DNA from 4 places in the Effusibacillus dendaii genome. Region 1 is predicted to be linked to each of the others. Evidence: riboswitches for the same ligand, from Rfam matches in the RefSeq annotation. Region 1 holds a riboswitch; each other region holds the start of a gene.
What was found. A riboswitch is a leader RNA that binds a small molecule or an ion and turns the genes downstream of it on or off. The one in region 1 is predicted to bind cyclic di-AMP.
Positions count from the first base shown of each region.

Region 1 (2,196 bases):
CTTATGACTGGAGCCGAAAAACAGGTTCTGAATCGATCAAAAACAAATTGCTGACTGGAATCACGGACGGCTCCGTGATCCTTTTGCATGATTGCGGAAGTACACCTGGAGCCGACCATGACGCACCGGAACAGATGCTGTCGGCCCTCCAACAGGTGTTGCCGCAAATCCTCTCAAAAGGGTTTGTCCCGGTTCGCATTGACGAAATGATAAAAGCGCCTGGCCGCCTGTCACCCGGCCGACTGGCGCTCAGTTACCCAAAACGGCTCCTTGTCTCCGTCTGGATGAAGTGGGAAAGGCTTTTTGATAAATGCTTTCATCTGCAGCCGATTGATCCGTCCAATCCACTGTTGAAGGTACGGGTTCGCACGTATCGCGGACAGACCATCCGCTTTGAAAACGGGGAAGAAATTCATACGGGGGACCGTGTGGCGGAGCTTCATTTAAACAACGAGATTCTCTTTAAATATGGGGCGCATGCCCGTTCCCCGTTGCAGTTGGCGATTCGCTTGGTGCGCCTGACGGAACAGGTGATGCCGAAAGCAGCTCAATTGTTAAAACACCCGCGCTTTCAAGATGTAAAGGGATTTTACGGCATTTCTTTGATCAACCGGGGACCCGATCAGTTTGGCTTCCGGATTCTTGATCTGCCAAAAGGGGTGTTTACGTTCGCCACCCGCATCTATTTAAAGATCTTGCTGTATGTGATGCACCCGCAAGGAAAGCAACGGATTCAAACGAAAAAAGAGTTATTAATTCCCAAATTGATCGTCATCTCCACTAAAGAGTTGCGGGAAAAATATTCAAAAATGGGTTAGATATTCTCTTGGGTGGACAGTTTACATTAATTTGGAGAAAATAGAAATCTACCAAAATTGTTTGTAAGTTACGTGCCCGCCGTGAGGCGGCTTTTTTACTGGCTTTGCAGCAGTTTACCAGAATTTACAGGCTGAAATCCGGTTGGAAACTATGGTAAGGTTGTCACAACAGCCGAAGCCCAGAAATCGGGCGCGGGGGAACCAGTTATCCGGGGTGAAACCAATTTTGGTCGGGTAAATCCCTTCTATCCGAACCCGTCAGCTAACCTCGCAGGCTTCACAAGGGAGGTATTTCATGTTTAAAAAGAAAGTTGTTTCTTTGTTGGCCATCGGAATGCTTAGCGCAGCGTTTGTCAGTCCGTCTTTTGCGGCTACGCGCCATATGGCGACGCACCAGGGAGCAGTGACTAGCCATACGGCGGCAACCCGGTCGGCATCATTCAATCTGCCGCCGGGTGTCACATATGACCAGTCGGTTCAACCACAAGCGCCGCTCGACGCAACGCGGCAGGACAAAACAAATGCGGTACTGATGGTAGCAAGAAGCCAGCTGGGTACTCCTTATATCTGGGGAGCCAGCAAAGACCGGGGGGGAAGTGGATTTGACTGCTCAAACTTTACCGCCTATGTATATCACCATGCACTGGGCTACAAAATGAGCGGAGCATCCAGAGTACAGGCATCTTCGGTCGGGAACCCTGTCCCGAAAAGCCAGATGCAGGTCGGCGACCTTGTCATTTTTAACAACGGAAGCCATGTCGGGATTTACGCGGGCAACGGACAGATGATACAGGAAGGCGGCGGACTTGGGAAAGTCGGCTACCTGCCGCTGAAACCAGGTTCTTACTGGTACAACCATATCACTTCGGTCAAACGAATGTATTAATCTGCAAACGGGTTTTTTAGAATCGTGAAATCCCTCAGGATGGGCTTATCAGCCCCTGGGGGATTTTGCTTATCCCTTAGTCGAAAAATGAGAGAATTTTCATCTGGCTCTCAGAGATTTTCTCACTCCCGGTGATACAATATAAAGAAAACTTGGCTTTCGCCAAGCCTCTGGCGGAGGAACCGATGAAAAACATTTTGGTCATTGAAGATGAAAAAAATCTGGCCCGGTTTATCGAGCTGGAACTTCAGCATGAAGGATTTGTGGTGACATTGTCCTATGAAGGTCGGGATGGTTTGCAGAAAGCGCTGAACGGCCAATGGGACCTCATATTGCTTGACCTGATGCTTCCCGGCTTAAACGGTCTGGAAATCTGCCGGCGAGTCCGCAGTGTCAAGGATACGCCCATTATTATGCTTACAGCCCGTGACTCTGTGATGGATCGGGTTTCCGGATTGGACAGCGGGGCAGACGATTATATTCCAAAGCCGT
Region 1 covers NZ_AP023366.1:2,630,807-2,633,002, reverse strand. Annotated here, with positions in the region: gene skT53_RS14170 (polysaccharide deacetylase family protein) at 1-818, shown strand, start outside; cyclic di-AMP (ydaO/yuaA leader) riboswitch at 979-1,111, shown strand; gene skT53_RS14165 (C40 family peptidase) at 1,114-1,704, shown strand; gene skT53_RS14160 (response regulator transcription factor) at 1,890-2,196, shown strand, end outside.

Region 2 (2,196 bases), 620 kb from region 1:
AAATAATTGTGCATCGAGATATTTGTGTAATGTAAACTTACATAAACATAACACTAAGTAGTTCTGTTGTTTTGTTGCAACTACTATTTTTACAATTCTTTCCCGATGCGTTATTCTATGTGTAAAGTATTGAGAACCTAAAATATCATGCAAAAGCAAGGAGGGACGGTATTCCTCTTACAGCTGTATCCGTTAGGATCCAACCATACGAATGAAAATCATGAAAATCATTGCACAAATTGCGTTTTTATACGCTGTTTCATTTGTTGGAGATTGGCTGCACAACTTGCTGCACTTGCCGATTCCGGGCAGTATTATTGGTTTTTTTCTATTATTGGTCGCGCTTGTTGTCATTCTTGTCTGTTTTCAAATCCCGTATAGTACCTATATGATTGGAGGGCAATGGAGTAACCTCCTGTTAGGACCATCCGTTGTTTCTCTTGCCTACCCGTTATATAAGCAAAGGAACATCTTAATCAAAAATTTGCTCCCGGTTTTAGGCGGATTCCTCCACTGGCCGCTGTATTTGTCATGATCGCAGGATTGACTGGTCCCGTCTTTGGCCCCTATATCTTCAACTGGTTCAGAATCAACAATTTTTTGGGTCGGGGAATCGCACTGGGCAGCGCGTCGCATGCGATCGGAATCGCGAAGGCTTTTGAATATGGAGAACAAACGGTATCGATCAGTTCCGTTGCGATGACGTTGAGCGCGCTCTCTGGCTCTGTTTTTGCACCTTTGATTGTTTGGCTGTTTTATTTGTGAGAACTTCCAGAATCAGAGCACATCAAACATGAATTTCGGATCGATTTTTGGATAAATTGAAAACGACCTTCTCGAAAGAAGGTCGGATTTTCCACAGACGTGTGTCTATAGCAGCAAGGTTTCCGATGCTTAATACTCCGAGTGAAGCAATCGATCAGCAAGCGGTTCCTTTAAGAAATTTGATAAGCGAACGGCATCTGCCTTACTCAAGCCAAACGTCGCAACAAGGTGGTCGAGGTTGTCCATGTCGTCAATAGCCAAAATCGCGCTTCGATTCGATTGAAGACAAGTCACCAACGTTTTTCCGAAAAAGTGTCCGGTGTATGTCAACGTAAAATCGAATCGGGTTCCGCCAGATACGAATCCGACATGACGCGTGCGGGTCGTTTCCTCGTGATCTAAAAAAGGCTTCTACCGAAGCATATTCGCGGTCAAGCGGCGTCTATTAGAGGAAACCTTTTTCGACAGCCGAAAGTATAAAAATGGTGATGGAATATCACATTTTTATATTTTCTAAGCTGTTAAAAAACCCCCATAGGAAAAATCCCTACGGGGCGTAAAATTAAGAAATTGGAACAATGTCCTCACTCCTCTCTTAAACACTTACGAGGTTAGCTGTCGGATTCGGGCTTAAGAGATTGCCCTACCGATCGATCGACCGGATTCACCCCAAAATTGTTTCCCCCGCTTCCTTTCGGAATTCAGCGGCCTAGTTAAGCCTCCACTAATATTTACAAGTGAACTCATCGCTTGATCCGATGGTACCGTTACGGTTGCTCCATCGTCCTGCAGTCTTACAAATCCCTGATAGGCCGTAATCCCCAATATTCCTTTATGAGAAAGCATGTTATCCGCTACTATCAGTCCTCCTGACCGGAGTTTCGGCCATACCATCGCGAGGTAAAAAATGTATTCTTCCTTCACTGCATCGATAAACACAAAATCCCACGGGCCCTCGAGTGATGCCACCGTCTGTAAAGATCTCCCTCAATCAACTCAATGTATTTGTCGAGTCCCGCCTTTTCAAAAGTCTGTTTGGCCAATTCAATCTTAAAAGAATCGTTTTCGCAAGTGTACACCTTACCCCCGTTGGCTCTTGCGGCATCAGCCAGAAACAATGTCGGATAACCGCCTGATGAGCCAATCGGCAGATAAAAACCGTCCAATCAAAACAGATCAGACGGTCTTTAAGTCGGATAGGGAACTATCGTCCGGGAGGTACGGAACTATCGTCCAGGAATGTCAGAAACAGGCGTACCCGCGATTCCCCAGTGCGTTTTGGGAACTTCCGAAACCACAACGCGAACGTTTTCTTTCGGTACGTCTAACGTGTTTACGATCGTATCCGTTACGTCACGAATCATCTGCTTGATTTTTTCCTCCGGTCTGCCCTCAAGCATCTGAATTTGTACAAATGGCATATCGCACAGC
Region 2 covers NZ_AP023366.1:3,252,081-3,254,276, reverse strand. Annotated here, with positions in the region: partial or broken gene skT53_RS17270 (LrgB family protein) at 212-765, shown strand; partial or broken gene skT53_RS17265 (DUF3055 domain-containing protein) at 895-1,152, opposite strand; cyclic di-AMP (ydaO/yuaA leader) riboswitch at 1,351-1,482, opposite strand; partial or broken gene skT53_RS19285 (SAM-dependent methyltransferase) at 1,612-1,734, opposite strand; gene skT53_RS19280 (O-methyltransferase) at 1,686-1,931, opposite strand; gene skT53_RS17250 (4-oxalocrotonate tautomerase) at 1,992-2,186, opposite strand.
Region 2: linked by a shared signal. The riboswitch ahead of skT53_RS17265 (DUF3055 domain-containing protein) and the one ahead of skT53_RS14165 (C40 family peptidase) in region 1 are both predicted to bind cyclic di-AMP.

Region 3 (2,196 bases), 1.2 Mb from region 1:
TTGGTCAATCCGAACCATGTGCAGTCGATTCTGTCGATGCTGACCACTACGTCCACCTCCTATGTGCTGTTGGCTTCGCTGGATACAGCGAGGAAACATTTGGCGATCAACGGTCACGATATGCTTGACAAAGCACTCGAACTGGCGGATTATGCCCGCCAAGAGATTAACCGAATCGACGGACTGTATTGTTTCGGCAAAGAAATTCTGCACAACTCATCCGTTTATGACCTGGACCCCCTGAAATTAACCGTTTCCGTTGTGAAATTGGGGATTACCGGGTATGATGTGGAGCGTATTTTGCGGGAAGAGTTTAATATTGAAGTGGAATTGTCGGACCTCTACAATATTCTGTGCATCGTGACAGGCGGCGATACAAGGGAAACGATCGATGCTTTGCTGAATGCCCTGCGTCGGATTGCGGAGCGTCATGTGTACCAAACCGGGAAACCGATGGTACAGGTGCGTCTGCCGGAAATTCCACGGTTGGCCATGTCGCCTCGTGAGGCGTTCTATTCAGAAACAGAGGTAGTTCCTTTTGATGAAGCGATCGGACGGACATTTGCCGAATTGGTAATGGTGTATCCGCCGGGAATTCCCATCCTGATGCCGGGAGAAATTGTCACTCGCGAGAATATTGAGTATATCCGGGAACATATGAAAGCGGGGTTGCCGGTGCAAGGACCGGATGATCCTGACATTGCACAGGTGAAAGTCGTAAAATAAGCTTTTTTCCAGCAGATTCCTAATGATTTTTTACTTTCAATTTCGTATAATTTACAGGAATTTTACAAGCCGAATCCGCGCATGCGTGACTTTGTTCGCATGCTGAAGTACGGAGGAACCGTTTTTTGGGGTGAAAGGACCGGAGAGCAACGATTTTCCGGAACAAGGGTACCTTCTACCGAACCCGTCAGCTAACTTCGGAGGCTTAGGAAGGAGACTGTATGTTACGTATTAAGGCTACATGTGCTTTGTTTGCATTCCTTTTTTTACCAGTTGAAGGGCAAGCCCATCACGTAGGGGATCTGCCTGATTTGATCAAATTGGCCGATTTGTCCAGTAAAGTGGATGATCGGCAGACAGGCCAATTTTTATCTCCGGCAATAGTCAGTGCCGGACAGCAAGCTGCCCCTCAAAATAGTGGACAAGTTTTTCCGGTAGGCGAACAAACGGTTCAACCAGTCGGAAAAGCTGTTCAACCGAACGAACAAGCTGCGCAATCGAACGGAGAAATGGCGCAGTTGGGTGGACAAACTGCTCCCCAGAGCGATCAAGCCGCCAGTCAAAACTACCGGCCGAATACGGTTGCTGTTGACAGTACGCATATAGCAGCAAGCCGCAGCGGTCTTTCCGCGTTGAGAGAAGCGACTCCAACCGTTGTAAAAGTGGCGCAGACAGTTGGAACGACCGAAGGAAAAACATTGGCGATGCGGGCCACCGCATACGGTCCATCTGATGTGAATTGGAAAAATGGCGGCAAGACCTATTCCGGAACGACTGTCCGGCAAGGTGTCATTGCTGTTGATCCAAACGTGATTCCTATCGGGACAAAAGTTTGGATTTCCGGTTACTCAAATCCGAATCTGCCGCCAGATGGCTTTCAGGCGGTAGCGGAGGACACAGGCGGGAAAATTCGCGGCAACCGGATTGACATATACATCGATACAGATGCGCAAGGTATCAGTCAATTTGGCGTACAGAATGTTCAAGTTCGTATGTTAAACTAAAAAGTTCCAATCGAGAAAGGGGCCTGTATAATCAGGTTCCTTTTTTTGCATTCTAGAAAATGGAACTGAAATCGTTAGGATAGAAAGAGGGATTGCATGAAACGCGGCAGCGGGCGGATAATCAGATTCTTTCAACTTTTTATTCTATGCCTCAGTCTCTTACAGGTTACGCCTGCGGCCGCCTGGGGGCAACAGGAGAATCAGGTGATTGTGGTGGTCATTCCCGGTTTGAAATGGGACCTGTTATCCAGCCAGGCGACACCTCATTTACTGGATATGGCGGCCGCAGGCGGCGCGGCTAATGTATCGATCCCTGTACGTAAAACGGAGGGGATTGAGGCGGCAGAATCCCTCATTCGACAAACAGGTGGAAGGGTGGAACGGATCGGACCGGAAACAGTTGGCGAAGAACAGATGTACAAGCGATATTTGGCTTTGCGCGACCACAGCAACCTGTTGACGGTTC
Region 3 covers NZ_AP023366.1:1,432,143-1,434,338, reverse strand. Annotated here, with positions in the region: gene skT53_RS07770 (aminotransferase class I/II-fold pyridoxal phosphate-dependent enzyme) at 1-726, shown strand, start outside; cyclic di-AMP (ydaO/yuaA leader) riboswitch at 784-947, shown strand; gene skT53_RS07765 (3D domain-containing protein) at 948-1,730, shown strand; gene skT53_RS07760 (hypothetical protein) at 1,827-2,196, shown strand, end outside.
Region 3: linked by a shared signal. The riboswitch ahead of skT53_RS07765 (3D domain-containing protein) and the one ahead of skT53_RS14165 (C40 family peptidase) in region 1 are both predicted to bind cyclic di-AMP.

Region 4 (2,196 bases), 590 kb from region 1:
AAGTGGAATCTTTTAAGGCGCAGGGCAAAAAGGTGGCCATGGTGGGAGACGGTGTAAACGATGCGCCCGCTTTGGCAACAGCCGATGTGGGTATGGCGATCGGCACCGGTACCGACGTCGCGATGGAAGCGGCCGATGTCACACTGATGCGGGGAGAACTGACCAGCATTGCAGACGCGATTTCACTCAGCCATAAGACAATGAACAATATCAAGCAAAATCTGTTCTGGGCACTGTTCTACAATTCGATCGGCATTCCGGTAGCGGCTGCCGGGTTGTTGGCACCCTGGGTGGCGGGAGCGGCGATGGCGTTCAGCTCCGTGTCGGTTGTATTGAATGCATTGCGATTAAAACGGGTAAAAATATAAAACAGCGGAGGAGAATATATGAGTACTATCACTCTAAACGTTCAAGGTATGTCTTGTAATCATTGTGTCAATTCAGTGGAGGGTGCGCTGGGAAAATTGGTAGGCGTTAGCTCCGCAAAAGTGGATCTCTCAGCTAACCAAGTGACTGTTTCATTTGATGACACGGTCGTGAGTGTAGATCAATTAAAAGAAACAATTGAGGATCAAGGATACGATGTAGTGTAACACACGAGATGGAAAAAGGGGCATACATATCAAATGTATCCCCTTTTTAATCCCCATTGCCCCAAAACTCAAGGGGACTGTTCAGTTGTTAGACGTTTGTGATACATAGCGTCACAATCACATCGACGGTCAGAGAAGAGGGTGTAGGAAATTTGCAGCGACTCAGCTTGCCGGAAAGAGGGACGCAGCTTCAATGGCTAACACAGAGCTCGAAATACGAGTTTAGTACATCCGTTTTACGGACGTAATGTGGTTGTACCAGTAGGAACCGGGTTTCAGCGGCAAATAACCCACTTTCTTAAGTCCGCCGCCTTCTTGGATCATTTGTCCATTACCAGCATAAATCCCGATGTGTGCTCCGTTGTCGAAGATGACAAGGTCTCCTACTTCCATCTGACTTTTCGGGACAGGATTCCCGACCGAAGATGCCTGTACTCTGGATGCCCCGCTCATTTTATAGCCCAATGCATGGCGGTACACATAGGCAGTGTAGTTTGAACAGTCAAACCCGCTGCCGCCTCGGTCTTTGCTGGTTCCCCAAATGTAAGGAGTACCCAGTTGGCTTTTTGCCACCATCAGTACCGCATTTGTTTTATCCTCCCGCGTTGCATCGAGCGGTGCAATTGGTTGAATCGACGGGTCATATGTGACACCAGGCGGCAAATTGAATGATGCTGATTGGGTGGCCGTCGTTTGCGCAGACACAAAAGACGGGCTAACAAATGCCGCACTGAGCATTCCGATGGTCAACAAAGAAACAACTTTCTTTTTAAACATGAAGTACCTCCCTTGTAAAGCCTGCGAGGTTAGCTGACGGGTTCGGATAAAAGGGATTACCCGACTGAACTGCAAAGTGTTTCTTCAAGGTGTTGTTTCAAAAACACAAAACTGTGAATAGCACTTGCAGTCTGATTTCACCCCAGATAACTGGTTCCCCCGCGCCCAGTTTTTGGGCTTCGGCTGATGTAGGACAACCTTAACATAGTTTCCAACCGATTTCATCCTGTAAATTGTGGTAAACTGCTACAAAACCAATAAAAAAGCCGCCTCACGGCGGCTTTTGACTATGTTCAAAAGCTCACTTTTTTAAGCCATTTTTGAATATTTTTCCTGCAACTCTCTTGTGGAGATGACGATGAATTCGGGAATTAGTTCCTTTTTTCCGGGGTGAATCTGAGTCTTCTCGTAAAGCGAAAAACACCACCTATGGAAGAATCGCATCAGGATTTTTTATACTTCATGACCTGATAATTGTCAGTCTATTTCGCATCATGAAACTAATTTGAAACAGGTTCCTAAAACCCTGTGAATCCGCCAAATAGTTTAATCATATAGATCGTGATTACCGTCATTGCATTCGTTAGAAGTAAAAAGCCCATAATTACCATCACAATGCCTCCGATACGGCTGATTACGGAAGAATACTTCAACAGCCAACGTACGGAGCCAAGACTATATGCCAAAATAAGGAATGGTATCGCAAACCCTAACGAATAAGCGCTCATCAATCCTACTCCGTTGGCCGGGTCGGTTGCTGCTATGGCTAACACAGATGCCAAAATTGGTCCAATACAAGGTGTCCATCCAGCGGAAAAACTAACCC
Region 4 covers NZ_AP023366.1:3,219,141-3,221,336, forward strand. Annotated here, with positions in the region: gene skT53_RS17090 (heavy metal translocating P-type ATPase) at 1-368, shown strand, start outside; gene copZ (copper chaperone CopZ) at 387-593, shown strand; gene skT53_RS17100 (C40 family peptidase) at 816-1,370, opposite strand; cyclic di-AMP (ydaO/yuaA leader) riboswitch at 1,373-1,565, opposite strand; gene skT53_RS17105 (cytochrome c biogenesis CcdA family protein) at 1,889-2,196, opposite strand, start outside.
Region 4: linked by a shared signal. The riboswitch ahead of skT53_RS17100 (C40 family peptidase) and the one ahead of skT53_RS14165 (C40 family peptidase) in region 1 are both predicted to bind cyclic di-AMP.